3 regions of the Lysinibacillus sp. SGAir0095 genome follow, and region 3 is predicted to be linked to each of the others. Evidence: riboswitches for the same ligand, from Rfam matches in the RefSeq annotation. Region 3 holds a riboswitch; each other region holds the start of a gene.
The links. Region 3 has a riboswitch for thiamine pyrophosphate ahead of thiT (energy-coupled thiamine transporter ThiT). Riboswitches for the same ligand answer to the same signal wherever they lie in the genome.
Positions count from the first base shown of each region.

Region 1 (10,850 bases), 1.3 Mb from region 3:
AGTGAGAAGCAATGATAATCGTTTTTCCTTCCGCTTTTTTCTTTACCAGGATTTGCGAAATAATTTCTACTTGCGTAGGATCTAAGCCATTCATTACTTCATCCATTAGCATGATTTGCGTATCTGACACAATTTGCATAGCAAAGCAAAGTCTCTGACGCATCCCCAATGAATAGGTCCCAGTTTTTTTATTGATATATGATTCCATTCCAAGTGCTGTAATCGTGCTCTCAATCAATGCCGGGTTGCTTTTCCACATGGAAGAATAAATTTTAAGATGCTGCTTCCCAGAAAGATGATTATATAAATCACTCTGATCTGGCATCATCGAAACGAGCTTGTGAATTTTCACTTCATTCTTTTTCGTTGTATACTCCAGTTCATTATTAACAAGCACTTTCCCAGTAGTTGGTCGAAGATAGTTCATGATGACATTCATCAGCGTAGATTTTCCTGTTCCATTGGGAGCCACTAGACCGATAATTTCTCCAGGGTGGAAAGTGATTGAAACCTCTTTTAAAATATCTCTACCTGAAAAATTTACACCTATATTTTTTAGCTCAATCATACCGCTTCCTCCTGTTTCATCAAAATAACTTAAACCTTCTATGATTACTAACTATGAATGTGATAAGGAGACAAATGACTGTACATAAAGACATCACAAGAAGACCATTTGCCAGTGTTAGCGCTACCGAATTATTGAGATACTCACGATACCCTGCAATGATCTGCCCAACCTGAACATAGCTCGATGGGTACCATTGTATATCCTTTACAAACCCAAGCCCTCTCACATAATAATAAAATTCGGCAAAAACCACGACACATCCTACTACTAAATTAGCAAACTCATTTCTAACGAGAACACTTACCAGCAATAGCAAAGAAATCAACAAAACAAACCAAAAAAGAATTAATAAGGCATTCTGGAATAGATATTCTCCCATTGCAATCGACGTAAAGGCTTTTGCCTCATAACTAAAAATCGGTACCGGTAAATTAAAATCACCTAACCCATTTTGAATTGCTATTAGGAAGAACCCAACAGACAATGGGATAACAGTTAGGATGCTCCCTATTAAAGCAACCCCACCTTTTACAAGAAGCCTACTCCAGATTGATATGGGGAACCCCTTTATTAACGTTGGATTCCGTTTATCTTTTAATACGATATCAGCAGTAAAGAGAATACAACCGATTAAAAGAATCAAAGGTAAATATCCATGGAGTAGCCGTTGCAATGTTTGCAAAGCCGTCCTTTCCTCGAAAACATTTATCGATAGATCAGAACTTCCATCGGCATAACCTTTAAAACGACTAGCAGAATACATATAGGCATAATGTCCATCTTCAGTTGCATACAGGTTTCCTGCAGTATAATAACGGGAATTGTAATAAAGAAACCCCTTCCCATTTCTAAAAATCATAAAATCCGAGTACTCATACCACTTATAAGTTGCCTCTGCGTACTTCTTCATATCATTGTCATCTAAGGCATCCAACCGTTGTTGATCATATTCATTCCATTCAGGAAAAATGGCAGCAGCAAATTGTGTTAAAGGATATGTATTCTCATCAATGACTACGTTGTTAAGAAAATCTTCCCTTGTTAGGAATCTTGCTTCAATCTCATCTCTATCAACCTTCTCAATCGGGTCATAGGATGGCGCAATTTTCAATGCGTAGAAGCATGCAAAAAACAGTAGAATGACATAGATGGCGATATTCTTCTTATTGAACAAAAATTGAATAAATTCAAACTTAAAATAGGCTCGCATAGTTCCCCTCCTATACTTTTTTTAGTTTTCCAGTAGTAAAGAATAGCTTTACAGCAATCAGCATCAGCACAATACTGACTCCGAGATAGATTAACCCATGGCTTATTTCTAATCCGATTGGCTTTGCAAGCTCGAGGCTTTGTCCATTTAATAGATTAGTAAAGTTCATATAGTTAAATGGATTAAATGGAACAAGGCTAACTAACGCTGGAAATAAAGAAGGAGCAATAAACAACAGCAATTGAACAAACAAAGTTAAATACATATTTCTTAATATCACATTTAGAATAACGGATAACAAAATGGTAAAAATCGATATAAAAATCATATAGACTAAGGCAATTCCTATGTATTCGAAAGTTGTGATTACTTTGAAACTGCCATCATAAATAGCAATCGGATACTTTGGGTTCCCTACCCCATAAAAGTAGATGAAGGGCAAACTACAAATAATTATTTCTACTATAAAAATACAGACAATGAGCATTGCTGAAGTAGATTTTGCCAGCACATATTGATCAAAGGAAACAGGATATCCTTTTATTAATGAAGTATGACGAAACTCTTCAATTAAAATTCCACATGAAAAAATACTGATAAAAATAAACCAAAAAGAACCTAGCATCATAAATAGATTTACGAGAAATGGAAAGAAGGACAACGCCTCCTGTGAGACCAAGATTCCTGTTTTGTCCATGAATTCATAGAGTATGGAATCCAATTGATTCTCTGTTTTTGTCGGAAGATTCGTCGCAACCTTTTCATAGCCTTCTAATTCAAAAGCATTTGCTCTTAACTCTGCCAGCTTAATACCCGTATCCAAATATAACTGTGGACGGTCTATTTTTAGAGCCATACTTTGATTCACAACATGGCGTTGCTGTTGGAGCAAGTTATAATACAAATCGCTCCCATTCCCGTAATCCATGGCATCTGCCGTTTGAAACTTTGTCAGGGCTGATGCGACAGATTGATATTCACTTGCCTTTTCATCTATAAGTTTTTGTGAATTTTCAACTTTCACATAATAAAATAGTCCAAAAACGAATATTGCCACTACGATACAAGCAATTATATTTTTCTTATTTGTTTTTTCTATAATCAAATCATTCTTTAACAGCTTCCACATAGATAACCTCCTATTAATATTGTTTCTATAAAACTACTATATTTCCAAAGAAAGGGAATCGTTTATCAGTATACCAAATTTTCCGACTATTATGTACATATAAAATTAGAGTTGGATATTACGCAAAAAACTTCAGCTGCTCTCTATTTATTTCTCCTTCAGAGGGAAATTGACGAATATAAAAATGCACCTCCAATGTTAGATGTAACTAACAATTGGAGGCGCATTTTCCCCTAAAAAATCACCGTTTTTATAGCCTGCCATAAAACAAATTTTCGCTAGTGAGCTTTATATCCTTGGCTATCTTTAAAAGGTTTATGCTATCTGGTCGTGTTCTGATTGAACAGATATGGAAGCAATAGCAGATTTATTGAACCCTTTAACGATAAGCCAAATGGCTGGTAACGCAAAAATTCCACCCCATAGTGAAACTTGTGGAAATACACCGTACATGACTAAGAAAGCACAAATGAAAACTAGTATTGCTCCTGTTATACCCAGCGTTGATATGAATCTAGGTACCAGCTTAGTCTTGTAAAATATATAACTGTACATTATTGTGTTTATACCAAGCATGAAAAGAGGGCCAAGTAAAAATGTCCAGTCATGTATCGCTTTTAAAAGAGTCCCTGAAGCTAGATAGTAGGCAGCATTCTGAGATCCACCTGCAACAAATTCCCGACTTATCGTCAATAGTGAAAGAACGCTTATTATCCCCACAGTGATGATAACAGCTTCAAGGAACCTAAAACAAACATGCCAAAGAGCTATGGTTTCATTATACTTTCTTAAAATAGGAAACATTGTTGTTGCAGTACCAACTACTGAAACCACAAGAATCAACTCCATAATTGCACCTAGTATTACCTGGTTTGCATGTTCGGTGCCTCTATTTAGATAGTCTGTTCCATTTAATATAGGATCATATAAATTAAGACCAATTACCGCCGTAATGGCTGCAAGTAAAAACAGAACTCCTACAATTTTTGCCGTTTTCTTATCTGAACTCATCTATTATCCCCTTTGTCGAATAAAATCAAAACGGTAAACCCTATCAATCAAAGTTCTTCTACTTTGTTTCCTCTTCATAGAAGAATACTTCTTCCAATGGTAAATTAAAGGATTTAGCAATACGAAATGCCAGTTCTAGAGATGGCGAGTAATTTCCCTTTTCGAGAGACACGATTGTTTGCCTTGTTACACCCACCTTGTCAGCCAATTGCTGCTGTGTCATTTCGTCATGGTTGAATCGTAATTTTCGTATGTGATTGCCGACAAGATTTTTGCCCATCTTATACTCCTCTCCTATAGTGATATAGTTTTGTAGCAGATCCAGTTACATCAGATATGAATCCAGAAGCAATTAGGATAACAAACATCACCTGTAATGGCTGATAGATAATCAGTGAACCCATGGCAAGAATAAAGCCTAAGATAAACACAAAAAATGAATTCCGGAACGCTTTTAATTCGATTAACTTATCCAGTTCATCTGCAAATTTTGGTTCCCTCTCTTTTGTTGTCATTCTAAAGACAATATTAAAAAGAATACTGATGATAATATGTGCCACGATTGAAAACACTGTCAGAATAAGTACGAAAGAACTCCAATAATGAAAGGTTTCCATCGACTCCAGACCCTCTTCAGGGTAACGCGGGTACATATACAAGCAATAGGATACAAAAATAAGGATGGCACTAATCAATGATACGATGCTCTTCTTTTCTTGATAGGTCATCTCTTCACCTCCCATGTATACTTCATTTTACATCATGTAAAGTTTGTTATACATATTGTATGTTGAACCATACAAAAAGTTAACTACAAATTACATTAGTTTTCCAAAGAAATTTCTTCTGCTATTTGTTCAACAAAAAAAGGAGTTGCCTCATATGTAGTTTGAGACAACTCTTTTTAATTGAAATATAGTACTTTATTTAATTTTATAGTTTCTTTCCCAAAATTACTAAATCTCTTTTTACTCCGTCCAAAGTAGCCACTTCCGGGAGATGCGCCCATCTATCGAAGCCAAATTTTTCAAATAAGCGAAGACTTGGTTCGTTATGGCCAAAGATGAAACCTAGTAAAGTCTCAACTCCACAGCTTGGCGCGACCTCTATTACTTTGGATAATACTGTTTTTCCAAGGCCATGTCCTCTAAAATTTTCATCTAGGTAAATGCTAACCTCTGCAGTTGCTTGATAGGCAGGTCTTCCATAAAAGTCTTGAAGGCTAACCCATCCACAGATTTCCCCACTTGTTTCCACTACCCATAGAGGTCTTTTAGAAGGGGTATGCTCATGGAACCACTTCAATCGATCTTCAACCGTTACCGGCTCAGTGTCTGCTGTGACCATTCTGCCTGAAATCGTTGAATTATAAATCTCTACAATTTTCGGTAAATCTTCTAATGTGGCGTCGCGAAATGTAATTTCTAGTGTCATAAAATCTCCTCTTCCAAGTTTTAAATTCATGTTAATTCTATTTACACCGGATTACAATAAAATCTTTCACAAAGATTTGCAAAAGAAAAAGTGCTTCTAAACTTGTAGAAACACTTATCTTCTCATTCTCTTAAAAATGCCGAGATATACAAGAACAAATCCGATAACTTCCAGTAAAACAAAGCTATAGATCATCACTGTAAATCCTACAAAACCGTCCCCTTCATCCATCCCAAATAAAATCCCCGCAATCCAAGACAGTAAAGGTGCGATGGCAACGATGGCCGCTACACCCCATATTAAAAGCTTTTTTTTCGTGGCCTTGTTGCGACTAATATAAACTGCCAATACGATGGCGAGTACTAATATAATGATAGCTATTGGCACTGTTTTTCTCTCCTAAGTTATTTCTTTTTAAGCTATAGATTCTCTTTTTTAATTATATCAAAACTCTTCTATTCCTGTAACATGGTCAACACTTAGAATTCTAATTATGTTCGGGCTGACGCTAGAAGTTTGCCGCCAATTCTATTATTCTCTATCATATTTTAGAATAATATTGAACTTTTATCACAATTATGTCTAAAATAGGAAATGTAAGTTCATATCAAGAAGAATGTAGGGGGGCTGGTTTAGCCAGCTGAGACTGTATCCGTATGATACTAACCCTTTGAACCTGATTTGGTTAACACCAGCGTAGGGAACATTGGCTTCAATTTGATTTTCTTTCATGTTGAAATGAATGTTGGTTACGTCTGGGATGATTTTGATCCTGGGCGTTTTTTATTTCTTCTTTTTATGGATTAATTCATTCTATTGGAGGATTCCCATGAAAAGACTTTACATCTTAGTAATGATGGCAGTTTTCGCGCTTGTTGGCTGCCAATCGAACGAAACAGAAACAGACTCGAACGCTTCTAACGAGCAACCGAAGGAAAATTTAGAAAAAGTAACCGTTGTGTTGGATTGGACACCTAACACGAACCACACTGGACTTTATGTCGCCAAAGAAAATGGCTATTTTGAAGAACAAGGTTTAGAAGTTGAAATCATTCAACCAGGTGATGCAGGTGCCGATCAGCTTGTAGCTTCAGGTAAAGCAGAATTTGGTGTAAGCTACCAAGAATCGATTACGCTCGCTCGAACACAGGATGTCCCTATCGTATCCATTGCAGCTGTGATTCAGCACAATACATCCGGTTTTGCCTCACCAGCAGACAAAAATATTGATTCGCCAAAGGATTTTGAAAATCGAGTATATGGCGGTTGGGGCTCCCCTATCGAACAAGCCGTGTTGGAAACACTAATGAACACTGAAAAAGCAGATATCGATAAGCTAGATATCGTCAATTCGGGTAATGCCGACTTTTTCACAATGGCTAATCAAGGAATTGATTTTGCTTGGATTTATTACGCGTGGACAGGCATTGAAGCTGAACTTCGGGGAGAAGACATCAATATGGTGTATTTAACAGACTATAGTGAAAAACTGGATTACTATACTCCAGTCCTTGCAACAAACGAAAATATGATTGAAGAAAAAACGGAAACGGTGAAAGCCTTTGTAACGGCAGCCTCTCAAGGATATCAATTTGCAATTAAAAACCCGGAGGATGCAGCAGCTATCCTTTCTAAAGCAGCTCCTGAATTAGATACTGAGCTTGTACTAGAAAGTCAAAAATGGCTTGCAGACAAATATCAGGATGATGCACCGCGCTTTGGCGAGCAAAAACTTGAAGTTTGGCAAAATTATGCGGATTGGATGAAAGAAAACGGTGTTTTAGAAGGTGAATTTACCCCTGAAACAGCATTTACAAATGAATTCCTACCGGAAAAAGGAGAATAAAAATGGCAAATTCATTAATTAGTGTACAAATCATTCCAAAAACAAAAGAACTTGAAGATGTAATCCCATTTGTTGATGCAGCAATCGCAATTATCGATGCAGCTGGTGTGAAATATAAAGTTCAGCCCTTAGAGACAACAATGGAGGGGGAACTTTCAGAGCTTTTACTTATCATAAAAAAAATGAATGAAAAAATGATTGAATTAGGTAGTGTCAATGTAATTACTCAGATGAAAATTTTGTACCAACCAACTGGAATTTCGATGGAGACATTAACGGAGAAATATCATTAATGCAAAAGATGGGTATGCATGGAGGAAGGTCGCTTTTCTTCCTCCTCTTTTTATTTCTGCTTTGGGAGCTGCTCATACGAATAACAGAGACACCAAAATGGCTATTGCCTGCTCCAAGCGATGTTATTATAGAGGCTACTACTTTCTTTAGTGATTTTTATGGGCATTTACTTGCTACCATTTATTTATCGATTATTGGTCTGGTTATTGGCTGCAGTGTCGGAATTTCCATTTCCACTATTCTCCATCGATTGCCAAAAGTAAATGAAGTCCTTTATCCACTTTTGATTTTATCGCAAAATATCCCGACGATCGTGTTGGCCCCGTTACTTATTATTTGGTTTGGCTTTGGTCTATTCCCTAAGCTTATTATCATTAGTCTTGTTTGCTTCTTCCCCATTGTTGTAGCAAGCATGGATGGTTTTAGGCAAACAGCACCTGAGCTAAAGCATTATATGAGGATGGTTGGGGCAACAAATAAACAAATCTTTTGGAAACTGGAGCTTCCACATGCCCTTCCCTCCATTTTTTCTGGTTTAAAAATCGCAGCCACATACAGTGTAATGGGCGCTGTAATTTCAGAGTGGCTTGGTGCCAAAAAAGGGATTGGCGTTTATATGACACTTGCTCAATCGTCATTTCGCATTGATCGCGTATTCGTTGCAATAGGCTTTATCATGTTATTAAGTATTTGCTTATTCGGGGTAATCCGTCTTATGGAAAAACTAGTAGTTAAGGGACGAAATGAGGGAATAAAATGAGTCTTACAATAACTGAATTGAACATGGCCTTTGGACATCTACCAGTACTAGAAAAAATGAATTTGCAGGTGAAAACCCATGAATTTGTTGCCATTCTTGGACCTTCCGGCAGTGGAAAAAGCACACTTCTTCAGCTCATTGGTGGTCTTCTAACTCCTGATTATGGAACGATTCAGCTGAACGGTGAAACGATAAATGGAAAAAAGGGCTCGATTAGTTACATGCCTCAGCACCCCTCCCTATTCCCATGGCGTACAGTGCTAGAAAATGTAGTACTAGCAGCAGAGTTGAAGGAAAAACCAGATTATGAGGAAGCAAAACAGTTGCTTGAAAAGGCTGGATTATCAGAGTTTGAATCCTCCTATCCAAGTGAATTATCCGGAGGGATGAAGCAACGAATCGCATTTATTCGAGCGTTGCTCAGCAAACAAAGCCTTCTTTGTTTAGATGAACCATTTTCAGCATTAGATGAATTTACGCGAATCAAGATGCAAAAATGGCTGCTTTCTGTTTGGGAAGAAAACCGAAAATCTATTTTGTTTATTACTCATAGTATTGAGGAAGCATTATTTTTAGCAGACCGTATCTATGTCTTATCCAAAAGGCCGGCACATGTAAAAGCAGAAATCATTGTCCCCTTTTCACGTCCAAGAGATGAGCGTTTACTCGAAGCAAATGAATTCTTCCAATTAAAGCGACAAATTTTCAAGTACATGAAGGAGGAAATCACCAATGATGATTGATGCACATATCCACCTTGACCATTATGAAGAGAAAGATATTGATGAGATATTAAACGGGCTTAGGGTACATCATGTGGAAGCTTTGGTGGCTGTGTCCTTTGACTTGGCCTCTTGCATCAGAAATCATGGCCTTTCTCTAGTAGATAACCGCATAAAATCAGCTTTCGGTTTTCATCCCGAGCAGGACATTCCTTCATTTGAGGAAATCGAGCAGTTATTTTCATGGATGGAAGAGCATGTAGACGATATGGTGGCAGTTGGTGAAGTCGGATTACCTTATTATAAGAAAGTAGAGTGTCAAGAACCTTTAGACTATGAACCTTATATTCAGTTACTAGAGCGATTTATAGCGTTTGCTGTTAAATGGAAGAAACCTATTGTTCTCCATGCCGTATATGAAGATGCACATATTGCATGTGATTTACTTGAAAAGCATCAAGTGACCAAAGCTCATTTTCATTGGTTTAAGGGCGATGATAAAGTATTAAAGCGGATGATAGAAAATGGCTATTTTATTTCAACTACGCCTGATTGTTTATATGAGGATGAAATTCAACAACTTATTTGTAAATACCCTATTGAATTAATGATGGTAGAAACAGATGGACCCTGGCCCTTTGAAGGACCTTTTACCAATATACGAACAGAACCAAAAATGATGGTTCAATCAATTGAAAAAATTGCCCGTCTTCAACAACGCTCTGTTGAAGAAACAAGGAAAATTTTATATGAAAATACAAAAAGATTTTATGGAATTTAAATGAAATGAAGATGTCTTGAAGTACTCTTTTGAGACATCTTTCATTTTATCTTCAAAAAAGACTGGCAATTAGTTACGAAACATAAGTATTTTGTTGTGAGTTAATTTGTTGGAAGTAATTTAGGACTACATCTAATTCTTGACTACATTTAACGGTATCTGGATGAGTCAACCCTTTTGATAATCCAATATCGATCATACGATTCTGTAGAGCTTCAATTTCAACCTTTAAATCTACCAAAGACATCGCTACTTTTCCCATATTAATTCCCTCCAACTTTTATTTTTCAACCCAACGCAACATATAACTATTATATCGAATCAATTTTAATATAATTATCTACCAAAAAATCAGAAATGAATATCACCATACATTCTTATTTCTATATTTTGTAAGCGTAAAAATATAAGAAGACCTTCTTATCAATTCCTATATAGCTCCTATTATGGAAATGATACCCTTAAAGAGATTGAATAAACCAGAATTTTACATAAAAAAATGCGTCAATCTACTTTAGATTAACGCACTTTAATAGAAGCTTGACTCCTACTATCCCTATTTATCTTACTTTAAAAAGGTTTACCTTATTCCTTGTTAAACCATAATGGATCTTTGTCATCGACATCCCCATTATAATTAATGAGAATTTCCTCTCCAGCTTTTATATCTGTATAAGCAAAGAAATCAAAAGTATGATTGTCAAAATTGATTTCATAGATAGCATTTGGTTCATAAGAATGGTTGAACAACATGCCATAGCCAAGAAGCATCGCCGTATGATTAATCCCATACTCAAAAGCGTAGTCAGCTAGTAAAGTTTTTTCAATGTGTTCATGCTGCTCGTTGGGATAGGCGATAACAGGTGCCTCATGAAAAAGCTCACCCTTTTTAATATCCTGTTTAGCAAATACGCCTCTGTTAAATTCTCCATCACTTAATGGAGAGGTTTTTACCTCAATCATTTTGTTCTCCTAATCATCTTTAAAATTTTCTCTCTAACTGTAACATGAATTTGAGTATTGGGGTTCTTTTTAATGCTCTTTTATTGCTTATTTGTTTTTATTAATATGGAATTCATAACACTTCCATCC
Region 1 is NZ_CP028083.1:618,055-628,904, reverse strand. It holds gene C1N55_RS03170 (ABC transporter ATP-binding protein) at 1-568, opposite strand, end outside; gene C1N55_RS03165 (ABC transporter permease) at 588-1,781, opposite strand; gene C1N55_RS03160 (ABC transporter) at 1,792-2,910, opposite strand; gene C1N55_RS03155 (DUF4386 domain-containing protein) at 3,226-3,921, opposite strand; gene C1N55_RS03150 (helix-turn-helix transcriptional regulator) at 3,980-4,201, opposite strand; gene C1N55_RS03145 (hypothetical protein) at 4,203-4,649, opposite strand; gene C1N55_RS03140 (GNAT family N-acetyltransferase) at 4,855-5,355, opposite strand; gene C1N55_RS03135 (hypothetical protein) at 5,470-5,742, opposite strand; TPP riboswitch at 5,966-6,075, shown strand; gene C1N55_RS03130 (ABC transporter substrate-binding protein) at 6,185-7,201, shown strand; gene C1N55_RS03125 (thiamine-binding protein) at 7,204-7,494, shown strand; gene C1N55_RS03120 (ABC transporter permease) at 7,494-8,255, shown strand; gene C1N55_RS03115 (ABC transporter ATP-binding protein) at 8,252-8,998, shown strand; gene C1N55_RS03110 (TatD family hydrolase) at 8,988-9,758, shown strand; gene C1N55_RS03105 (aspartyl-phosphate phosphatase Spo0E family protein) at 9,832-10,020, opposite strand; gene C1N55_RS03100 (SET domain-containing protein) at 10,344-10,721, opposite strand; gene C1N55_RS03095 (sensor domain-containing diguanylate cyclase) at 10,834-10,850, opposite strand, start outside.
Region 1: another riboswitch for thiamine pyrophosphate. It lies ahead of C1N55_RS03130 (ABC transporter substrate-binding protein); the one in region 3 lies ahead of thiT (energy-coupled thiamine transporter ThiT).

Region 2 (10,850 bases), 460 kb from region 3:
AACGAAACACCAAAAGGAGTCGATTTAATTCAAGCACCTACAATTTGGGAAGATAGTCATCAAGGTGAAGGCATTGTAATTGCAGTTATTGATACAGGTATTGAAACAGATCATCCCGACCTCAAAGATCAAATTATCGACGGGAAAAACTTTACTCCCGATTATGATGGAGATCCTAATATATTTGAAGATAATAATGGCCATGGTACCCACGTATCAGGAACAATCGCCGCTACCTTAAATAATGAAGGGGTTGTTGGAGTAGCTCCTAAAGCAAAAATCCTAAGTTTAAAAGCATTAACTGGACAAGGGTCTGGAGATTATGAGTGGATTATCAATGCCATTAATTATGCAGTAGAGTGGCGTGGACCCGAGCAAGAACGAGTACGCGTCATTTCAATGTCTCTTGGCGGTCCTGAAGATGTTCCTGAAATGCATAAAGCCATTCAAAACGCAGTTAGCCAAGATATTTCAGTTGTTGTCGCAGCTGGTAACGAAGGGGATAGTAGTGAAGATACATTTGAGTATTCTTATCCCGGTAAATACAATGAGGTCATTCAAGTTGGAGCAGTTGATAATAACTTAAAGCTCGCGCCTTTTACGAATACAAATGAAGAAATAGATTTGGTTGCTCCAGGAGTAGAAGTTGTTTCTACTTACTTAGGAAGCAAATATGCTTCTCTTTCCGGCACATCCATGGCTACTCCTCATATTGCCGGGGCTATAGCACTGCTAATTATTTTAAGTGAAAAAGAGTTTGGTCGTTCTTTAAGTGAAGCGGAAATTTATGCGCAGCTTATTAAACGAACTTTACCAATAGGAAATCGTAAAAGCTCTGAAGGGAATGGTTTCCTCGAACTTAACTTAGTTGAAAAAATTCAAGAGATGATGACTGCAACACATATTTAGCAACCCCGCAATTATTTAGAGCACATTTCATAAGAAAATGTGCTCTAATATTGATTGATACGTTATTGCTATACTTATTTACCTTCTGTAGATTGAAAATAGATGTTAGTTAGAAAAGATGCCTTACCTAATCCATAACAAGTCCACCGTCTACCACCAAATTTTGTCCTGTGATTGCTCGCCCCCACGGTGAAGCAAAAAATAGGGCAACATCTGCTAATTCTCTCGGAGTTGTAACCTTTTGCAACGGTGTAGAAGATTCAATGATTTGGAAAACTTCTGCTGTTGTCACTTTACTTGCATCAGTTTGCTTTAGAAGCCCCCCAGACATCATATTCACCGTAATACCATAAGCACCTAACTCTTTGGCCATATTACGAGTAAAGCCGACTAATGCCGCTTTGGCGGTCGTATATTCATGGTAGGCTACAACAGGATTCTGAAAAAGATTCGTCCCTATATTAATAATCCGCCCAAAGCCAAGTTCCTTCATATCATTTAGACAGGCTTGAACACTATTTAGAGCACCCTGAATTGTTCCTTCGAATTGCTTATTATAATCAGCCCAGCTGAGCTCAAAGGCATTTTTTTGTGTAAGCGGATTAAACTCAAAATCAATCAGTGCATTATTTACAACCGTTGTGATAGGTGTATTAAAGTATTGTTTCGCTGAATCCACCATTTGGATGACTTCTTGACGATTCCGTATATCTGCTCGCAAAGCAATTACCTTATCCCCTAACTCTTTGGCCAAATCCTCAGCCTTTTCCTGACTCTGATAATAGTTAATAACGACATTTGCCCCTTCCATTACAAATGCTCTAACAAGTTCTTCACCAACACCTCTACTTGCACCTGTTATCAACACAGTTTGTTCATTTAGTTTCATTCCCATTTCCCCCACTTAGAGCCTGAATTGTTTTTTCTATATTTGGACTTTCACAAATGACTGAAATGACAGATACTCCATCAGCACCGCTTGAACGAACTTCAGCTGCATTCTTTTCATTGATTCCACCAATCCCTACTATCGGAAAATTGGGATACTGACTTCTTGCCTTTTGCAAAAAATCAACTCCAGCAGGTGGTTGTGCATCTGTTTTGGATTTCGTTGCATAAATGGGACCAATACCCACATAATCTGCACCACTTTTAACAGCTAGCTCCATCTCCTGTTCATTATGTACAGATACACCGATGATTTTATTTTTCGCTCTTGCCCGAAATTCGGTAATTGCCAGATCATCCTGCCCAACATGAATACCATCAGCATCTAGCTTTAATGCCAGTTCGACATCATCATTCACAATAAATGGCACGCCATATGCCTTACAAAGCTTCTGGCATGCACGTGCAAATGACTCAAGTGCTTCACCAGTTAAACTGCCTTCTCCCTTTTCACGAAGCTGGAAGCACGTAATCCTTGCTTTCAGTGCTTTTTCTAGCGTTTCTAGTGGTTCCGAAGAATTTAGTGTCCCCATTATAAAGTACACATTTAAGCTGTCACGATTCATGGACTATTACCTCGCAATGCCCATTTGCCCTCTTATACGCAAAATGATTTGTCGGGCCATGTCCATTTCCAATCGATAAAGGAATAGAAATGGCTAAATGTATGAATTTCTTTGCTTCAATAATGGCCTCCTCTATCGTTAACCCTTTTGCTAAACCCGCTGTAATGGCTGCTGAAAAGGTACACCCGGTACCATGCGTATCCTTCGTTTGGACACGTGGTGTCATCATTGTAAAGAAACCACCGTTCCAATAAACAGTGTCCGCAGCAAATTCTCCAGCTAAATGACCTCCTTTCATCACTACATACTGCACGCCCATTGCCAATAGCTTTTTCGCTGCTAGTTCGATATCTTTGGCATTACATATAGACATCCCTGTAAGTGTCTCTGCTTCGGGAATGTTCGGCGTACAAATTGTCGTCAGCGGAAGTAATTTTGTTTTTAGCGCCATCACTGCTTCCTCTTGCAATAAACTCGCTCCTCCTTTGGCAACCATGACTGGATCAACGATAAGGGGAATATTTTGTCCTTTCATCACATCTGCTACAATCTCAATGAGTTCAGCAGAAAAGAGCATGCCTGTTTTAACTGCTTGAACATTAAAATCTGATAGTACAGCATCTAATTGTAGTTTCAAAAATGCAGGTGCGACTTCAGAAATTCCATGGACGCCAAGTGTATTTTGTGCTGTGAGGGATGTAATGGCTGTGGTACCAAATACACCAAGCTCCTGAAATGTTTTGACATCGGCCTGAATTCCCGCGCCTCCTCCAGAATCTGAACCGGCAATTGATAAGGCTATCATTGGCATCCCTCCGCTAATTTTTGGAGTGTATTAATGAATTTGAACTGGAATGTCCCTAACTCTTTGCCACTTTGTTCACTTGCTTCTTTATATTGTTTTAACGTAGAAGCCAAATCCTGCATTGGTTGCTCGCTACTTGCTAATACTGCTGCGCAAATAGCACTTAATAAGCAGCCTGTTCCAGTCACACGGGTTGCATATACATTTCCGCCATGTACTTGTATAATGTCTTCCCCATCAGTCACTAGATCAGCCTCACCTGTTACAACAACGATGCATTTGTACTTCCTTGCAACCTCTTTTGCCACTTGGATTGTGTCCATATCACCCTTGCCACTATCGACACCACGAGACTCCCATGCGACACCGTAGATTGAAGCCAGCTCTCCTTCATTACAACGAAGTACATCGATCTTAATCTGTTCAAGGAGTTGCATAACGACATTTTTACGGAAGGGTGTTGCCCCAACGCCTACAGGATCTAGAACAACTGGCACACCGCATTCATTTGCCTTTTTCCCGGCAACAAGCATTGCCTCACTGGTGCGGGTATTGACTGTCCCAATATTTAAAAGCAAAGCACCTGCTATCGAAACCATATCTCCTACTTCTTCTACTTCATCTGCCATTACTGGTGAAGCCCCGATAGCCAGTAAACCATTGGCTGTAAAATTCGCTACAACATAGTTCGTTATACAATGAACAAGTGGTTTTGCGTGATTAATTTTCGTTAGCATAGCCTCTCACCTCTTCCATCTAGTTTTGTTGCATGCATGGCATTTTGTCCTTGTCCATCTGATTCTGTTTGAAATTTCTTCAAAAAATGCATCTCCTTGTCCTCCTTTTAGTGATTCCAAGAGCAAAAAAGCCTCTACTTTAGATAGTAAAGGCCAAAAAAAGGTAGACTACACCCTTGATTGCTCCCTACGTCAGTCTTAACTGTCAGGTTCTAAGGGTCAGGTTTTAACCTTCTCAACACGAATGTGTCCCCCCGCAATTAAAGTAATTTTGCAAAAGAAAAGCTCTCCTCGAAAAAAGGAGAGCATACAAGCACATAGATAATTTGTACGTTGCTCCCTACGCCCGTATTAACGGATCAGGTTCTAAGGGTCAGGTTTAACCTTCTCAACACGAATCGTGTCCCCCTGCAAAACATTTAATTAAATTCTATATTACACGAAATTAATGAAAAATCTATATTTGTTTGAAATATTAGGTGATTTTTACCATTAACAATGAAAAAATATATCGTCCTTAAAACCTCATTTCCATAAAAAAAGACCCCCAAAGCAAATGCTTTGAGAGTCTTGAAACGCCAAAATTAACGTTTTGAGAACTGAGGCGCACGACGAGCACCTTTAAGACCGTATTTTTTACGTTCTTTCATACGTGGGTCACGAGTTAGTAAACCTGCAGATTTAAGTGCTGGACGGAAATCTGGGTCAACTGATAGTAACGCACGAGCGATACCGTGACGGATTGCACCAGCTTGACCTGTGAATCCACCACCGTTTACGTTTACAAATACATCATAGCTACCTTTAGTTTGAGTTGCTTCTAATGGTTGGTTGATGATTAAGTGTAAAGTTTCGAATGGTAAGTACTCTTCGATACTACGGTTGTTGATAACAATTTTACCTTCGCCTGGTACTAAACGTACGCGAGCTACTGAGCTTTTACGGCGACCTGTGCCGATATATTGAACTTGTGCCAAGGGTATATCCTCCTCTTAATAATTATCCGCGAAGCGTATAGCTTTCCGGTTTTTGTGCTGCATGTGGGTGTTCTGCTCCAGTATAAACGTTAAGTTTACCGAACATTTTACGTCCTAAAGAGTTTTTAGGAAGCATCCCTTTAACTGCTAATTCGATCATTTGTGTTGGGTATTTGTCTTTCATTTCGCCAGCTGTACGTTGTTTTAAACCACCAGCGAATTGAGTGTGACGGTAATAAATTTTACCTTCTAATTTGTTACCTGTTAAATGAATTTTGTCAGCGTTGATTACGATAACAAAGTCACCTGTGTCTACGTTTGGTGTGAATGTTGGTTTATGTTTACCGCGTAAGATAGCAGCTACTTCAGAAGCTAAACGTCCAAGCGTTTGACCTTCTGCGTCAACTACTAACCATTTACGATCTACTTCGTGACCTTTAGCCATGAATGTTGTACGCATTTATATATCCTCCTAATCGATTCGATTACCGTTATTTTTCATTAGTATACACTTATAAGTTTCGGGGCTTATTTGTGGTGGTAATGAAAATACCATATGTCATCTTATAATATATTTACACATAAGTCAAGAAAAAAAGCAACACACCTGGACGTGTTGCTTATTTATTTTAGCACACATATCTAAGTACGTGTATGACCAGATTTTGGGCGTTCTATGTCTCATTTTTATAGAAAACTTTCTCAAGGTAGAGACCCTGTGGTGGTGCGGTTTTACCCGCATTTCCGCGATCCATTGAAGCAACAATTTTCTTTAAGTCTCCTGCTTCTTTCTTCCCTATACCAACTTCCCACAAGGTACCGGCAATGATTCGTACCATGTTATATAAAAAGCCGTTACCTTCTATGACCATATGAAGCTCTTCTCCCTGCCAGGAGAAGTTCAATGAATGAACAGTACGAACTTTATCTACTACACTTGTATTCGCCGCACAGAAGCATGAGAAATCATGGGTACCGATAATATATTGTGCAGCAGCCTGCATATTATCGATATTCGGCTTCACCCCATTGGTTTCAACCGTATAGTGTCTACGAAAAGGACTTTGCTCTGATTCGCAATTCCAAATGTATCTATACCGTTTCCCCGTTACACTGTATCTAGCATGGAAATCAGCCTCTGCTTCCTCTACTGCTATCACACGGATATCTCGAGGCAATTGGACATTTAATGCTTTTTTATAACGATCCAGTGGAATTGAAAGCGATGTATCAAAATGAATCACCTGTCCAGTTGCATGCACACGGGCATCCGTGCGACCACTCGCAGTTATTTTAACTTTCTCGCCTTTATGCATTTTCGATAATACAGTTTCAATTTCAAGCTGAACAGTTCTTTCCCCTGGTTGAACCTGATACCCTGCAAAAAGAGTACCATCATAGCTAATCGTTGCTTTTAAACGTCTCAATCACGTCACCTCAAACTTATCCCTAATTACGGTAAAATACCAATAATGCCGTCATAATGACAAATACAACTAAACATACTGTGTCGCGCCAATCCCATTTTAACTGGCGATATCGCGTCCGTCCTTCTCCTCCACGATATCCTCGTACCTCCATAGCTGTTGCTAAATCCTCAGCCCGTTTAAAAGCACTGACAAAAAGCGGTACTAAAAGTGGCACAACAGCCTTCACACGATCTTTTAAAGGCCCGGCACTTAAATCCGAACCACGTGCCATTTGCGCTTTCATAATTTTATCTGTTTCATCCATTAATGTCGGTATAAAGCGAAGGGCAATAGACATCATTAAAGCTAATTCATGGACAGGCAGTTTTACCTTTTTTAAAGGGTTTAGCAATACTTCAATCCCATCTGTTATCGAAATAGGTGAAGTCGTCAAAGTCAAAATAGATGTCATAAATACAAGTACCAGGAAACGTATTGAAATAAATATCCCTTGTCTTAACCCTTCCTCATAGACTTTAAAGAAGCCAAGTTCAAGGAGAATGTCCCCTTCTCTAGTAAATAGAATATGAATTAAGAACGTAAATACTAATAGAATCATCACCGGCTTTAAACCATTAATCAAAAAGTATAAACGAATACGAGACATTAAAATAACAAGCAAGGTAAATGCTAATAGAAACGCATAGGTAATGATGTTATTCGCTAAAAAAACTACTAAGATAAAAGCAAAAACAAAGATTAGCTTAGAGCGAGGATCTAATCGATGTACAAATGAATCACCAGGTATATAACGGCCAAAAATCATTTTTTCCATCATTTAGCATCACGCCCCTCTCGTATGGCATGTGCAACTTCCGCTGCCAGTTCTTCCTCTGTTAAGCAAATTTTTGAAAGTGACTTATTCATTAACTTTTCAATCTTTCTTTGGAAACGGACAATATGCGGCAGTTCTAAACGATATTTTTCAAGAGTATCCGCATCCGAAAAAATTTCACTTGGTGTTCCGTTCAGTACACTATGACCTTCATGCATAATCGCGATTTTGTCCGCGTAGCGTGCCGCATCTTCCATACTATGAGTAACTAGTATCGTCGTTAACCCACGTTCTTTATGAAGGGAATAGAACATGTCCATAATCTCTTTTTGCCCACGGGGGTCAAGACCAGCTGTCGGCTCATCTAAAACGATAACCTCAGGATCCATTGCAAGCACACCAGCAATCGCCACACGACGCATTTGGCCACCAGACAAATCAAAGGGTGACTTGTTTAAAGTTTCCTCTGGTAAGCCTACTAGCTTAATTAGCTCGCGTGCCCGTTCTTCAGCTACTTGTTCGGACACTCCAAAGTTCATGGGTCCAAACATAATATCCTTTAGAACGGTTTCTTCAAATAATTGATGTTCAGGAAACTGAAAAACAATGCCCACCTTTTGGCGAACTGGCTTTAGCTCCTTCGCTTTCTTCCCGGCTTCAATTACACGTTCTCCGATATGTACTTGTCCTTTTGACGGCTTTAAAAGGCCATTAAAGTGCTGAAGGATGGTAGACTTCCCCGATCCTGTATGTCCTATGATTGCCTGATAGGTTCCATGAGGAATTGTTAAATCAACACCAAATAAAGCATATTTTTCAAAAGGTGTCCCCATCGAATAGGCGTAGCTTACTTGTTGAAGTTTGATGTCCATAGATCATTCACCAACTCTTCTTCTGTCATATGTTGTCCTGCTAATAACACACCATTTTCTTTGAAAAGGTTTGTCATTCGCATAGCAAAAGGTAGCTCTAAACCAAATTCCACCAACTTGTCACCAAGTGCAAAGATTTCAGTAGGCGTTCCTTCAGCATACTTTTTCCCATCATTCATAAATAACACACGATCAGCAAACAGTGCTTCCTCTACATCATGTGTAATGGAAAGAACAGTTAAACCAATTTCTTCACGTAGTGCACGAACTGTTTTTAATACCTCATCACGACCTTGTGGATCGAGCATGGATGTCGCCTCATCTAAAATCAGGAGCTTTGGTCGCATAGCAAGAGCTCCTGCGATTGCAACTCGTTGTTTTTGTCCACCAGATAAATGGTGAGGCTCATGGTTTAAAAACTTGTCCATCTTTACTTGCGCAAGTGATGAATGAACACGTTCAACCATATCTTTATAGGGTACTCCACTATTTTCTAAAGCAAAGGCTACATCATCTTGCACAGTAGCACCAACAAATTGATTATCAGGATTTTGGAAAACCATACCGATATTTGAACGGGTTTCCCATAAGTTCTCTTCTGTTAAAACATTTCTCATCACACGAACTTCTCCCTCTTGTGGAAAGAGTAATCCGCTTACTAGCTTGACCATCGTTGATTTCCCAGAACCGTTATGTCCGACAATCGCGATCCATTCTCCTTCGTTTATCGAAAACGAAACATTTTGAACAGCTTTTCGAAGCTCCGGGTTATCTGGTGTATATGAAAAACTTACATTATTAAACGATAAAATCTCGGTCACTGATCTTTGCTCCTCTCTATCTCTACTAACTAAATTACACTGTTTTAGACAGCAATGCTACCTTTTCGTATAAGGTGTCATATATATAAATAAGGTACGTTTACAAATCAGCAAAACAACGCGATTGAAACGTACTTTATTTTTGTATATGTAATTTTAAAATACCTTAAGTACAGCAGATAGACTCCAGCCGTTTTTAAGAAAATAAAAAAGCGCGCACCTCATTCAGAGAAATGCGCTTTACTTCTACATTTGTAACAAGAACACAGCTGCTCAATTCCGTGCTCTTTTTGAATGAGGTGCGGAGAGCTAGACGAGACGCCATCAACAAGTGATCCGCTCATTATAACGCTCAAGCCATTTTATTGTCGTATAAATCATTTAATAAAAATAGAGGGGTCCGGGTTCAACCGGTGAACCGGACACCCTCCTACCTGTTTACATAAGAAATCAAATATTAAACTAATTCGATAACTACTACAGGTGCACCGTCACCACGGCGAGGTCCTACTTTAAGGATACGAGTGTAACCACCTTGACGCTCAGCGTAACGTGGTGCAACATCATTAAATAACTTTTGAAGTGCAAATGAAGTTGTTTCGTTACCTTCAGCATCAGTAGTTGTTACTAATTCACGACGGATAAATGCAGCCGCTTGACGACGAGCATGTAAATCTCCACGTTTACCTAAAGTAATCATTTTATCAACTACAGAACGTAATTCTTTCGCACGTGCTTCAGTAGTTTCGATGCGTTCGTTGATGATTAAGTCAGTAGCTAAATCACGTAATAACGCTTTACGTTGAGAACTTGTACGACCAAGTTTTCTGTAACCCATGGATGTTCCCTCCTTTAATCTAGAATGCTATAAGTAAATTCACTTGATTAGTCTTCTTTACGTAATCCTAAACCAAGTTCTTCTAATTTAGCTTTTACTTCTTCTAGTGACTTACGACCAAGATTACGTACTTTCATCATGTCGTCTTCTGATTTATTCGCAAGTTCTAATACCGTATTGATACCAGCGCGTTTTAAACAGTTATAAGAACGAACTGAAAGATCTAACTCCTCAATCGTCATCTCTAAAACTTTTTCTTTTTGATCCTCTTCTTTTTCGACCATGATTTCAGCAGTTTGTGCCTCATTCGTTAAGCCTACAAAGATATTAAGGTGCTCAGTTAGTATTTTCGCTCCGAGCGATATCGCCTCTTTTGGACCGATGCTACCATCTGTCCACACATCAAGTGATAACTTGTCGAAATCAGAATTCTGTCCAACACGAGTGTTCTCTACTTGAAAATTAACGCGTGAAACTGGAGTGTAAATAGAGTCGATCGGGATCACGCCAATAGGAAGATCCTCACGTTTGTTTTGATCAGCAGGAGTATATCCACGGCCACGACGAGCGTACATACGCATACGTAAATGACCATTTTTAGCGATTGTTGCAATATACAAATCTGGATTCAATATTTCAACGTCACTGTCATGTGTGATATCAGCAGCTGTAACCGTTCCATCACCTTTCACATCAATCTCAATAACTTTTTCTTCGTCAGAGTAGATTTTAAGTGCAAGTTTTTTGATATTCAAAATAATTGAAGCAACATCTTCTACTACGCCTTCTACAGTTGAGAATTCGTGTAATACACCATCAATTTGAATAGATGTAACAGCAGCCCCTGGTAATGAAGACAGAAGGATACGACGTAAAGAATTACCCAAAGTGTTTCCGTATCCGCGTTCAAGCGGTTCTACAACAAACTTGCCATATTTGGAATCTTCGCTGATCTCAACAGTTTCAATCTTTGGTTTTTCAATTTCGATCATTCAATTTACCCTCCTTCAAAACATCGAATGTATAGGTTCATAACATCATAATAGTCAAAATTTATTGACTTTATAAGATTTGCACAAGATTTTGTTTTGTACAAGCAATGATGAACTCAAAAAGTACTTTGAGATGCACCC
Region 2 is NZ_CP028083.1:3,953,575-3,964,424, forward strand. It holds gene C1N55_RS19415 (S8 family peptidase) at 1-909, shown strand, start outside; gene C1N55_RS19420 (3-oxoacyl-ACP reductase) at 1,037-1,798, opposite strand; gene thiE (thiamine phosphate synthase) at 1,785-2,423, opposite strand; gene thiD (bifunctional hydroxymethylpyrimidine kinase/phosphomethylpyrimidine kinase) at 2,413-3,228, opposite strand; gene thiM (hydroxyethylthiazole kinase) at 3,225-3,965, opposite strand; TPP riboswitch at 4,133-4,231, opposite strand; TPP riboswitch at 4,286-4,385, opposite strand; gene rpsI (30S ribosomal protein S9) at 4,550-4,942, opposite strand; gene rplM (50S ribosomal protein L13) at 4,965-5,402, opposite strand; gene truA (tRNA pseudouridine(38-40) synthase TruA) at 5,617-6,369, opposite strand; gene C1N55_RS19455 (energy-coupling factor transporter transmembrane component T family protein) at 6,392-7,189, opposite strand; gene C1N55_RS19460 (energy-coupling factor ABC transporter ATP-binding protein) at 7,186-8,058, opposite strand; gene C1N55_RS19465 (energy-coupling factor ABC transporter ATP-binding protein) at 8,034-8,879, opposite strand; gene rplQ (50S ribosomal protein L17) at 9,337-9,717, opposite strand; gene C1N55_RS19475 (DNA-directed RNA polymerase subunit alpha) at 9,765-10,709, opposite strand.
Region 2: another riboswitch for thiamine pyrophosphate. It lies ahead of thiM (hydroxyethylthiazole kinase); the one in region 3 lies ahead of thiT (energy-coupled thiamine transporter ThiT).

Region 3 (10,850 bases):
CGGAATTGCAGTTCAAAACGGTTTTGACGAACTTTTAGTTACGACAGCAGCTCTATTCTTAGCAGGCGTTATGATTGTGGGCCTGTTCCTAATAAAAAAGAATCCTGTACACTTGAAATAACCTCAAGTGCCAGGATTCTTTTTTAGTCCTCAATTTGTGTAAGAATAATCGGTTTATCTTTTGTAACAACAATCGTATGTTCAATCTGGGCAACAAGGGATTTATCTGGTGTGATAAATGTCCAACCATCTCCCGCTTCCACAATATGCTCCGCTTTTTCGGAAATAAATGGTTCTACCGCTAACACCATTCCTTCTTTCAGGATGGTAGTATCCCAAGCATCAAAATAGTTTAATACATGTTCTGGCTTTTCATGTAAAGCACGCCCTACACCATGACCAGTTAAATTCATAATCACTGTTAACCCATTATCTCTAGCTTCACGTTCTACTGCTTTACCAATTTGATTTAGTTTTGATCCCGCTTTAACTTTTGTCATTGCTCGTTCAAATGCAGATTTTGCTACTTTACAAAGCTTTTCTTTTTCAGGGTGACCATCTCCCACAACAAAAGAAATTCCTGTATCTGCAAAATAGCCATCGAATGAACCAGATACATCAATATTTACCATGTCACCTTCATTTATAACTCTAGAACCGGGAATACCATGTGCTACCTCGTGGTTGACACTAATACAAGTAAAGCCAGGGAAATCATACTCCCCTTTAGGACCTGAAATTGCTCCTGCTTCTTCAAACATACGGCCGCCAATTTCGTCTAATTCCTTTGTTGTAATACCTGGTTTTGTTGCTGCTTTCATGGCATCACGAATTTCAGCACAAATTCGTCCAATCTTTTTTAACGCTGCTAACTCTTCACTTGTTTGTACAATCATCTTAAATGTTCCTTCTTCCTATTTACATATCTCTATATAATATACCACAATCATAACAAATTATTGGGCATGTAATCTTGAAGAAGGGCTTTTGAATTCAAATATTATAATACGTTCTTTAGCCAACATATAATTCACAAATATAAATTTTGATTTAGTGTTCCTTAGGTGAGTAGCCTGAGTACACACGAAGCTCGAGCCAATTTGGGATAGCAATGTGTTTCATCCACCTTATGAATCGCATCTCACTTCCATCTCTCCCTAACAATACGTTTCCTCGACGGTTTAATAAATTGAAAAAGACGACCTTAATTACTTCTGGTCGTCTTTGTCATTTATTTTGTTTGTAAAAGTCTTGGGGCTGCAGTGAAAATTAATGAACCTACGATGGCTGTTAGGATGATTGCTGGAATCATATAAGAACCATTATAAATTATTGTATATAGCCAAACATTTTGATCGCCTGCGTATTCACTAAAGAAAACAGCACCGGCAATTGCATGTGCTGCGTAGCGCAATAGTCCGCCAACTACTATCCCCAATACAATATAAAGGGTAATGTTTTTCTTATTAACTTCATGAGCTGCTCGAAGAATTTGTTTTCGGAATATGCCTGCAAGACCTACAACTGAGAATGCTACTCCATAATCAAGTAACGCTTGAACCCAATGTAAGATGTAAGCTCCAAAACTCATTTGTAAAACACCAATTAGTAAGCCTGTGGTAATACCTGCTAAGATTCCCCAACGCACCGCCATGATGAGGATAGGTAACATTACAAAGCTAATGGAGCCACCTTGAGCCCAGAATTTAAATGAAATTTGGTCCAGTACCAGACCAATACCCGCAAAAATCGCAATCTCAACGAGCATTAATAGTTTTTTATTGTTCATAACAAATCTCCTCTCTTTAATTCAATTGGAACCTAAGAGAAGGATAGAAATCCTAATAATATAAAGTCTAGATTTCTCCAAAAATAAAAATGGCGCCAGGACAGAGCCTAAACGCCAATTGGAGTCGGTTTCTATCCACATCCCTACGCAAGTACTAGCTTACAGGTTCAAAGAGTTAATGCAACAAGTGCATAATCTCAGCTGACTTCATCAGCTCCCCTTGTGGTAAATACATTTTGTTTAATTGTTAGAACATTACTAATTGTATCAAACTATATGTTTTTTTCAACTAGAATATGAATACGAATCCTTTATATTGTCAATCACTTCCATATATAATTAAAAATTATAACGAGGTGAATACATGGAAAATAATAATAAAATACTTTCTGCCATTTGTTATGTTAGTTTATTGTTTGCACCTTTTTTATTGCCTATTATCGTTTACTTCGTCATTAAAGATAAAGAAGTAAAGTACCATGCAAAACGCGCAATGCTATCACACTCCATTCCCACAGTTCTTTCTATTCTTTTAGTTATCTTGGGGTTAATCGGCGTATTTTCTATGAACTATGACAATATGAACGGATACATTATGAAGATGTTCATTTTGATGGGAATTTATTTTGCTATCACGATCGGAGTGATCATTTGGAATTTAGTTCAAGCCTATCGAGTTTTCCGGGTAGGTTTCTAAAGTACCTTTTAAGGGTATAGTTCTTATAAAGGTGAAGGAGTGCATTATCTATGAAATTGGGAAAAACCATAAAAACGATTATGAAGGTGGCACCAATTGTATATCCCATAATCAAAAAAGTAATGGATAAGAAAAAATCATCAAGGACAGGCTATAAAATAAACGGCAGAGACTACTAAGGTCTCCGCCGTTTTTTACTTAAGCAGAAAGGACGTTTTACTATAGCCCTCTTTTAATTTTTCGACCTGTAAAATGGCAGGAATTGCTGCTTTCAACTCGGATACGTGTGAGATAACGCCAATGATTCGTCCGGATTTTTGAAGATCAATCAATGTATCAATTGCTTTCATTAGGGATTCTTCATCTAAGGAGCCAAAACCTTCATCGATAAACATCGTATCGATTTTCACATTCCCTCGGAAGCTTTGAATTACATCCGCCATTCCTAGAGCCAGACATAAGGAAGCATTAAACTTCTCTCCACCGGATAACGATTTAACATCTCGCGATTGACCTGTATACGTATCGTACACATCTAGGCTTAAACCACTTTGGCGTCCGTGGGATTCCTGTCTATCTGAACATTGTAAATAATATTGTCCATTTGATAGATTTTTTAATCGAATATTGGCCGCTTCTGTAATTTGTTCTAAATAACCCATTTGTACATATCGTTCAAAGGATATTTTTTTACCATTTTGACCGCGCAATAGATTGTATAAATCGATTATTTGACTAGACATCTCCTCAAGCTGGAATATCTTATCTGCAACGTGATCTAATTTCTCGGAGAAGTCTATGGCTTGGCGTTCATATTCGAGTGAGCGATTAAGTGTTTGAAGCGTATTTTCATATTCGAGCTTTAATGTATTTAACGCCTCTTCAATTTTTGCTAAATCTACTTTTTCTTTTCCTTCCAGCTCTTCACTCTCTTGCTCAACTTGAGTAATTATTGTATGAAGCACTTTCGAAAACTCCATATATTGATTCTGGAGATGATTAATTTGGAAATCATCTCGAATAGCAGACTCAAAATGCTTATAGTTCTCAAAGGCAGCTTCATGCATTGCCCGTTTAAACTCTTCTTTTGCTCGGTGAAGCTTTTCTTCAAGATTCTCAATTTGTTTTGCTGTTTGGTTTACAACTTCTTCTGTTGTAGCAACATACTTCTCCACCTCATGTAAATGCTTTTGCACCTTTTCCCATTGAGAAAATAAAGTTAGCTTATGCTGTTCAGAATCTGCAATTGCCTTGTGTAATTGTGAAATATGCTGTAATTCACTTGGTATAGACTTTTGCTGTTCTGTTAAAACTGTACTTTCCTTTAAAAGTTGTTCTTTCGTTTGATGGTGTTTTCCTTCTAGCTGTCTTTGTCTTCCTTCTAATTGTTCAAGTACTAATTTCAACTGTTTTTGATTCTTTTTATAGGCTACTAGTTTTGCATCGTCATTTTTCAGTTGCTCAATTGTTAGATTCAAATTATTGAACTGTTGAACAAACTGCTGTTCTTTTTCTGGTGTTGCATGATGTCTTTCAAGCTCTTGTTCACATTGAGTTACTCTTGCTTTAAGGGCGCTTATATTTGCTTCATCTCTATACTTCTTTTGCTCAACTTCGGCAAGACTTGCCTTTAACTTTTTAATAGTTGCTTCATCAACAATCTCAGTATGTTCAGCAAGGATCTGCCCATGTTCTTTGCTGCCGCAGACAGGACAAGGTGACCCAGGAACTAAACTAGCTGCTAGTCGTGATGCCTGGTTCGTTAGCCATTTTCCTTCTTCTAATTCGTAAGTTTCTTGTGCAATCTCGTATTCTTTTTCCACTTGATTTGCATTCGCTTGTAGGCCATTCAAGTCATTTTTCAACTGATTATAGTTTGAAAATAGGTTAATCACTTCTTTTAAGTTACTTTGCTGTTCTAGAAGCTCCTTGAAGTTTTCCGTTTTCTCTTCTAGCTGTTCGATTAGCTGGTTAAGCTGAACATCTTTTTCCTTTTCCCCATTAAACTCTTGCTCAATTTTTGCTAAAGCAGTTCGAGCGTCCTTTTCAGCAAGCTGTAGAGACTGAACCTTTTTGCTTAATGCTTCAATTTGTTCATAACGCGGTAATAATTTTTGAAGATCATTTAAATGTTGAGCTGCATGATCACGTTCCTGTTGTTTAGCACTCTCTATCTCAAACGCTATATTTGCTTCCGACAGATTCTTTTTAGCCACTTCTAAGCTTTGCTTTACACTTTCTAAATGGCTTTGCTTTTCCACCTTTTCTTTGTGTAATGCATGGCATTGTTGATTTAATGGCTGAATCTTGCTCGCACGAATGGCCGCTTCATATTCATTTTTCATTTGTTCGTGAATTGGTTTTTGTTGTTCTAATTCTTTAAGCTTTTGCTTTTTCTTTTCATAGTTATCAATTCGGTCATTTATTGCCTTATTATGTACAAATAGATTGTACTGTTCATCATGTTTTTTAACGGCTTTGGCATAGAGTTTTTTGTCTTCTACAATTTTTTCTTTATAATAATTAATTTCCTCATCCAGTGCATCTTGAATTTGATAGACATTTGACTCTTGCGCTAAGACAGCAAACAATAAGGAATCTCTTTTTGGCAAGGTTCCTTCAATTTGAGCGATATAGCTATTTTTCAAAGTACGGGCACGATCTAATTCTGTCTCTGCTTTTCGTTTCTTTTCCTCAAGCTTTTGAGTCATTTCACCATAACGATTGGTTTTGAAAATTTTACGTAAGATTTCTTCTTTATTATCTGATTGCGAGGTTAATAGCTTACGGAATTCCCCTTGCGGAAGCATGACAATTTGATTGAACTGATCATAAGATAATCCAATAAGTTCCTCAATTTTTTGATTGATATCCGTTACTCTTTGTCGTTCCACCGAAGCTACTTCTTGTCCATCATTTTGCAATTCAAACAGCTCATATTTCTCCCCGGTAGCTGTTTTCCGCCCTTCCTTTACATGTGAAAGCTGGCGTAAAACACGGTAGGTTTTCTCATGGATCTCAAACACTAATTCAACCGCAGTGTGAACTGAATCTTCGGCAAAGTCACTTCTTAATGTTTTCGTCTCTTTACGATCCTGTCCACTTCCAAAGCCATATAAAGCAAAGCAAATGCCATCAAAGATCGTTGTTTTGCCCGCTCCTGTAGAACCTGAAATGACAAATAATCGGTTGTCTTTTAGCTCCTTGAAATCAATAACTTCCTCACTTTTATATGGCCCAAAAGCTCTCATTGTTAGTTTAATTGGCTTCATCTTGCTACCACCTCTTTCGTTTCACGTTCTTCACTTAGCAGCTCCTGTAAAACCTCTTCAAACAATTGCTGAGCTATTTCACTTGGCTCCTGTCCTACTATTTCTTTATGGAAAGCCTTAAATAGGCTGAAGTCATCCAACTGCTCTCTTCGAACAATAGCTGCTTCCCCTTCAATTGTTTCTCTTGGAAGTGCTTTACGCTCGACATGCATTGCATTTGGATAAACTGTACGAATTTGCTCCATTGCACCTACCACTGGCGTTTTGTCGGTTAATCGAACAAATACATAATCCTCGTTTACAGGTGTTCTTAATATCTCTTGAATGGAGCCTTCAACAATTCTTAAATCTCTTCTTGGTTTAAATGGACGCTTCTCGATTGAAACTTGTCCTTCTTGGTCTAACTCTACAATTAAATAACCCTTTTCATGATTCTCTTCCGAAGACGAATATTTTAAAGGTGATCCTGAATAGCGGATTTTTTCATTTAACACATAATGTGCTTTATGCAGATGTCCCAGTGCTGTGTAATGGAATGAATTAAAGTATTCCGCACTTACACACTCCGATCCGCCAATTGCTAATGGTCGCTCTGAGTCACTAGTATTTTCTATTTTTTCACCATACGGGGTTACAAAGGCATGTCCAATAAATACATGTCTTTTGGAGTTGTCCATCTTTTCTTCTATCTTTTCTACTATTTTTTTCATCGCATCATCGTGGGTACTAATGGAGTCGTCCTCAAATAAACTTTTCACTGTAGAAGGTTCAGCAAAAGGTACTAAATGGAAATGAACATCTCCAAACCCATCATTTAGAATAATAGGTTCTAGATTCTTTATATCTCCCGAAATGTGCAAGCCCGTTTCCTTCATCAATTTGCTTCCAAATTGAAGTCGCGTCGGGCTATCATGATTTCCCGCAATACTTAGCACAGGCACTTTACGTTTCAACACGATTTCTGCTAATATCTCGTCCAATAAATCAACAGCTTCCACCGGAGGAAGTGCACGGTCATATAAGTCGCCAGCAATAATTACAGCATCTGGTTGTTCTTCATCAATAGCTTGCAAAAATTGCTCCAATACATAGCGTTGGTCGTCCGTCATATATACACCTTGTACCAGCTTTCCTAAATGCCAATCAGCAGTATGAAATAGTTTCATTACACTAAAACCTCCATTTGAAATGTTTTTTCTATTATAACATCTTTCGATAAAAAAAGACTGATTTCTACGAACAAGCATTCGTAAAAATCAGTCGTATTTTCAATGTAAATTTTGGTTATTACTCAACTTTTCGTTGGGCCACCATTAAAATGCCCAATTCCCTTTTCGGAAGATTGGTTGCTCTGTTCCATCTGGCAATATACCATCAATGTCCATTTCTCCACTACCTATCATGAAGTCAACATGAGTAATTGACACGTTAATCCCTAGAGCTTCTAATTGGCCTTCCTCAAGATCTTGACCACCTTCAAAGCATGTTGGGTATGCTTCACCGATTGCTAGATGGTTTGAGGCATTTTCATCAAATAAAGTGTTGTAATATAAAATTCCTGATTCTGAAATCGGCGACTTGTGTGGAACTAAGGCCACCTCACCTAAGAAGGAAGACCCTTCATCTGAAGTGATTAATTCTTGCAGTAAATCATTTCCTACTTCAGCACGTGCTTCAACAATTTTACCTTTTTCGAACTTTAAAGAGAATTGATCAATAATATTCCCTTGATATGCTAAAGGCTTCGTACTACTTACAACCCCATTTACCCCATATTTAGCAGGTAAAGTAAACACTTCTTCAGTTGGCATATTGGCAATGAATGTTGTTCCTTGCGGAGTATTGCTGCTGCCAGAAATCCATAAATGCTTTTCGGGAAGCTCAATTGTTAAGTCCGTTCCAGGTGCTTTATAATGAAGTTTTGAAATTTTCATCTTGTTAAGTTGAGCTGCACGATCTTGTAATGTCTCAATATGTTGTACCCAATTACTCACAGCATCACCCTCACCAATGCGAACTGTTTTGAAAATTGCTTCCCATAAAGCAGGCATTTGCTCCGATTCAGGTAAATCCGGGAACACCTTTGCAGCCCATTTTTTAGATGGAACTGCAATAATTGACCAAGCAATTTCGTCGTTCATAATGGCTTTGCGATAGCGAACTAATGCTGTACCTGACGCTTTCTCCTGCGCAGATATGCGTGAGGAAGGAATTCCTGCCAGTAAATCCGGGTCCTCCGCATCAATCCATAAAAGTGCACCTTTTCGTTCAATCAATTCGTGTCTTTGAGCAACAGTCCATTTCGGAAACTTGCTAAATTCCTCTTCACCACCGAATTCATAAAATGAACGTGTAATATCAGGGTCTGTCAAGTTGACCTGAACTCTACCTGCCCCAGCTTCATAAGCTTTTTTTACGACGATACGTGTAAATTCGAGTGTATCTGTAGAAGTATTGATTAATAAATATTGCCCCTTTTGAATGTTCACGCCAATTTTTACTGCTAATTCGGCATATTGCTCTAATTTCTCCTCAAAAGTCATCCTAATTCCCTCTCTTTTGTGTAACTGTTTTTGAGTTACCTTCCACGATATTCCCCATATTCCAAACTTTTTGAACTGCTTTTACCTTCATTTCTCGTGTTAGCTTTTTATAGTCCTTTTCATCTTTGTAAGAAAGCAACGTTAGTACTTCACCATCTGCTCCGGCACGTCCAGTTCGGCCAGAACGATGTGTATATTGTTCGATTGTACGTGGAACATCCACATGAATCACATGTGTTAGCCCTTCAATATCTAATCCACGAGCAGCAATATCAGTGGCAATTAGTATACGAGCTTCCCCTTTTCTAAATGCATCTAATGCCTTTTTACGTTCTTCTTTTTTCATATCGGAATGAAGTGTTACAACTTTTGCATCACGATATTTTAATTTCGTTTCTTTCATTAGTACTTGATCGATATTATTTACAAATGCTAATCCATGTAGATCTTCGATATTGGCAAGTCTACGAAGCATATCCGTTTTATCTCGCTCATCTACCTTGATAAAGGAATGTTCTACCTTCCCAACTTGAACCATGTCTTCAGGTTTAATCTCGATATGAATTGGTTCAAACATCAAACGACTTGCGACTAGCTTGATTTCTTCTGTAATCGTTGCAGAAACCACTACCACCTGTCTTCCGTAAGCCGCCCCTTCGATAAAGGATTTAACAGTTACACGGTATTCACGACTTAATAATTGGTCACATTCATCTAGTACAACGATTTGAATTTCTTTTAGCTTTAATTTATTTGCTCTTGCTAGTTCGTTTAAACGTCCTGGTGTTCCAACAACGATTGTTGGTTTTTTCTTTAGTTTTTCAATTTGGCGAGCAGAGTTAGCGCCCCCGATTAGTTGCTGTACTGTTATGTCTGAACCTGCAGTCCATTCACGAATAACCTCAACGATTTGCATTGCCAGCTCTTGTGAGGGAGCAACAATTAGGGCCTGTGTTTGTTTTTTGCTACCATCTACTTTATTTAATATTGGTAGTACATATGCCAATGTTTTGCCTGATCCTGTTGGAGATTCTGCCACAACGTCTTTGCCCTCGAGCATTGCTGGAATCATTTCGTCCTGAACCTTCATTGTTGTTTCATAATTCCATTTGTTTTGTAATGTTTCGTTTAATAAATTGATTACGGACATGATTAGTTTACCTACCTTTAGTTACTTGCGTATAGTGTACCATAATTTGATTACTTTACTCGATATTGGCACGTTTTTTCTATCCTGTGTGAAGGAATTTGAACGCTCTAGGACACAATTCAAAACCTATCTATTAAAACTAAGAGATGTGCTAATAAAAATTCTAATTAATCGATTATTATGTGAGCGCTCTAAGCACACAAGTCGCTCAAGCCAAATTGTTGTTGTCTCTACGACTTGTCTCCCGAGGCCAATTAGATGTTGGTCAGGCTGCGAGTCCTAACACTTTCTGTATATCACTTAAGATTATTTCCTTTATCTATACTACTTACACACAAATTAAAATTCCGAAAAAAAACCTGCCTATAAAAGGCAGGCTTAGATTTTAACCGGCGTATTTAGTTCGTAGCCGCATGCAATGATTGCACTTTCGGCTAGAACCATTAGTGAATCGATGTAACGGTTATCTAACTTTAAATCTTTATTTACAATGGAAAGCTCAGTACATCCCAAAATAATTTTGTCACAGTCTAGTTGAAGCATGGCTTGCTCAATTACATTCCATTGATGTACAGAAACTTCTTTTCCAGCCTTCACGTAATCATAGATGATTGACATCACTTGTTTTTGAATTACCATATCCGGAACGACCGGTTCAATATCTTGCTCGATTAATGCTTGTTGGTAAACACCCGAAGCAAGTGTGCCATCTGTTGCTAAAACACCAACACGTTTTGCACCTGTAGAAGCAGCTCTTATTGCAGTTTCCCGAATCATATGCAGTACAGGGACTGGGGAAGCTGATTGTAATTCTTCATAAAATGTATGTGCCGTATTACAAGGAATACAAATCAAATCTGCACCAGAATTTGCTAATTTAGCAGCATCTTTTATTAAATATGGGACTGGATTTTCATTAGTTTGGTCTAGAATATACGCTGTACGATCTGGAATCGAAGTATCATTATCTATGATTGTATGCACATGCTCCTGATCTTTTGTGGCACTCGTTCGGCGGACAATCATCTCGCCGATAAACATCGTTGCTAACGGACCGACACCACCGATAATACCTAATGTTTTTCTCATTCTTCCAAACCTTTTTTATTGAAATATTTTTTATACTTACGATAGTAGTTTAAATTATTTAAAGTTATTTTAACCCAACGTTTTAAATTCATGTCCTCTTTATAGAATAAAGAGTTTGTCCATTTCCCTTGACGAATTAAGCTTTTTGCTTCAATTTTCATTTTCTCATTCGATGCATATTTAAATAAAACACCTTTTGGAATAATCATCCACAAATGGTTGTTATCAGCATAAGTTAACTCTTGTTTTATGTTCAACATACGATCGTCCGCTACGTACTTCATTAAGTTATAGCCTGCAGCAGTTACGA
Region 3 is NZ_CP028083.1:3,490,981-3,501,830, forward strand. It holds gene C1N55_RS17280 (hypothetical protein) at 1-121, shown strand, start outside; gene map (type I methionyl aminopeptidase) at 144-896, opposite strand; gene thiT (energy-coupled thiamine transporter ThiT) at 1,232-1,789, opposite strand; TPP riboswitch at 1,913-2,020, opposite strand; gene C1N55_RS17295 (magnetosome magnetite crystal formation protein family) at 2,154-2,486, shown strand; gene C1N55_RS17300 (AAA family ATPase) at 2,681-5,758, opposite strand; gene C1N55_RS17305 (exonuclease SbcCD subunit D) at 5,755-6,924, opposite strand; gene C1N55_RS17310 (aminopeptidase) at 7,072-8,301, opposite strand; gene C1N55_RS17315 (DEAD/DEAH box helicase) at 8,303-9,451, opposite strand; gene C1N55_RS17320 (cysteate racemase) at 9,830-10,540, opposite strand; gene C1N55_RS17325 (carboxylate--amine ligase) at 10,537-10,850, opposite strand, start outside.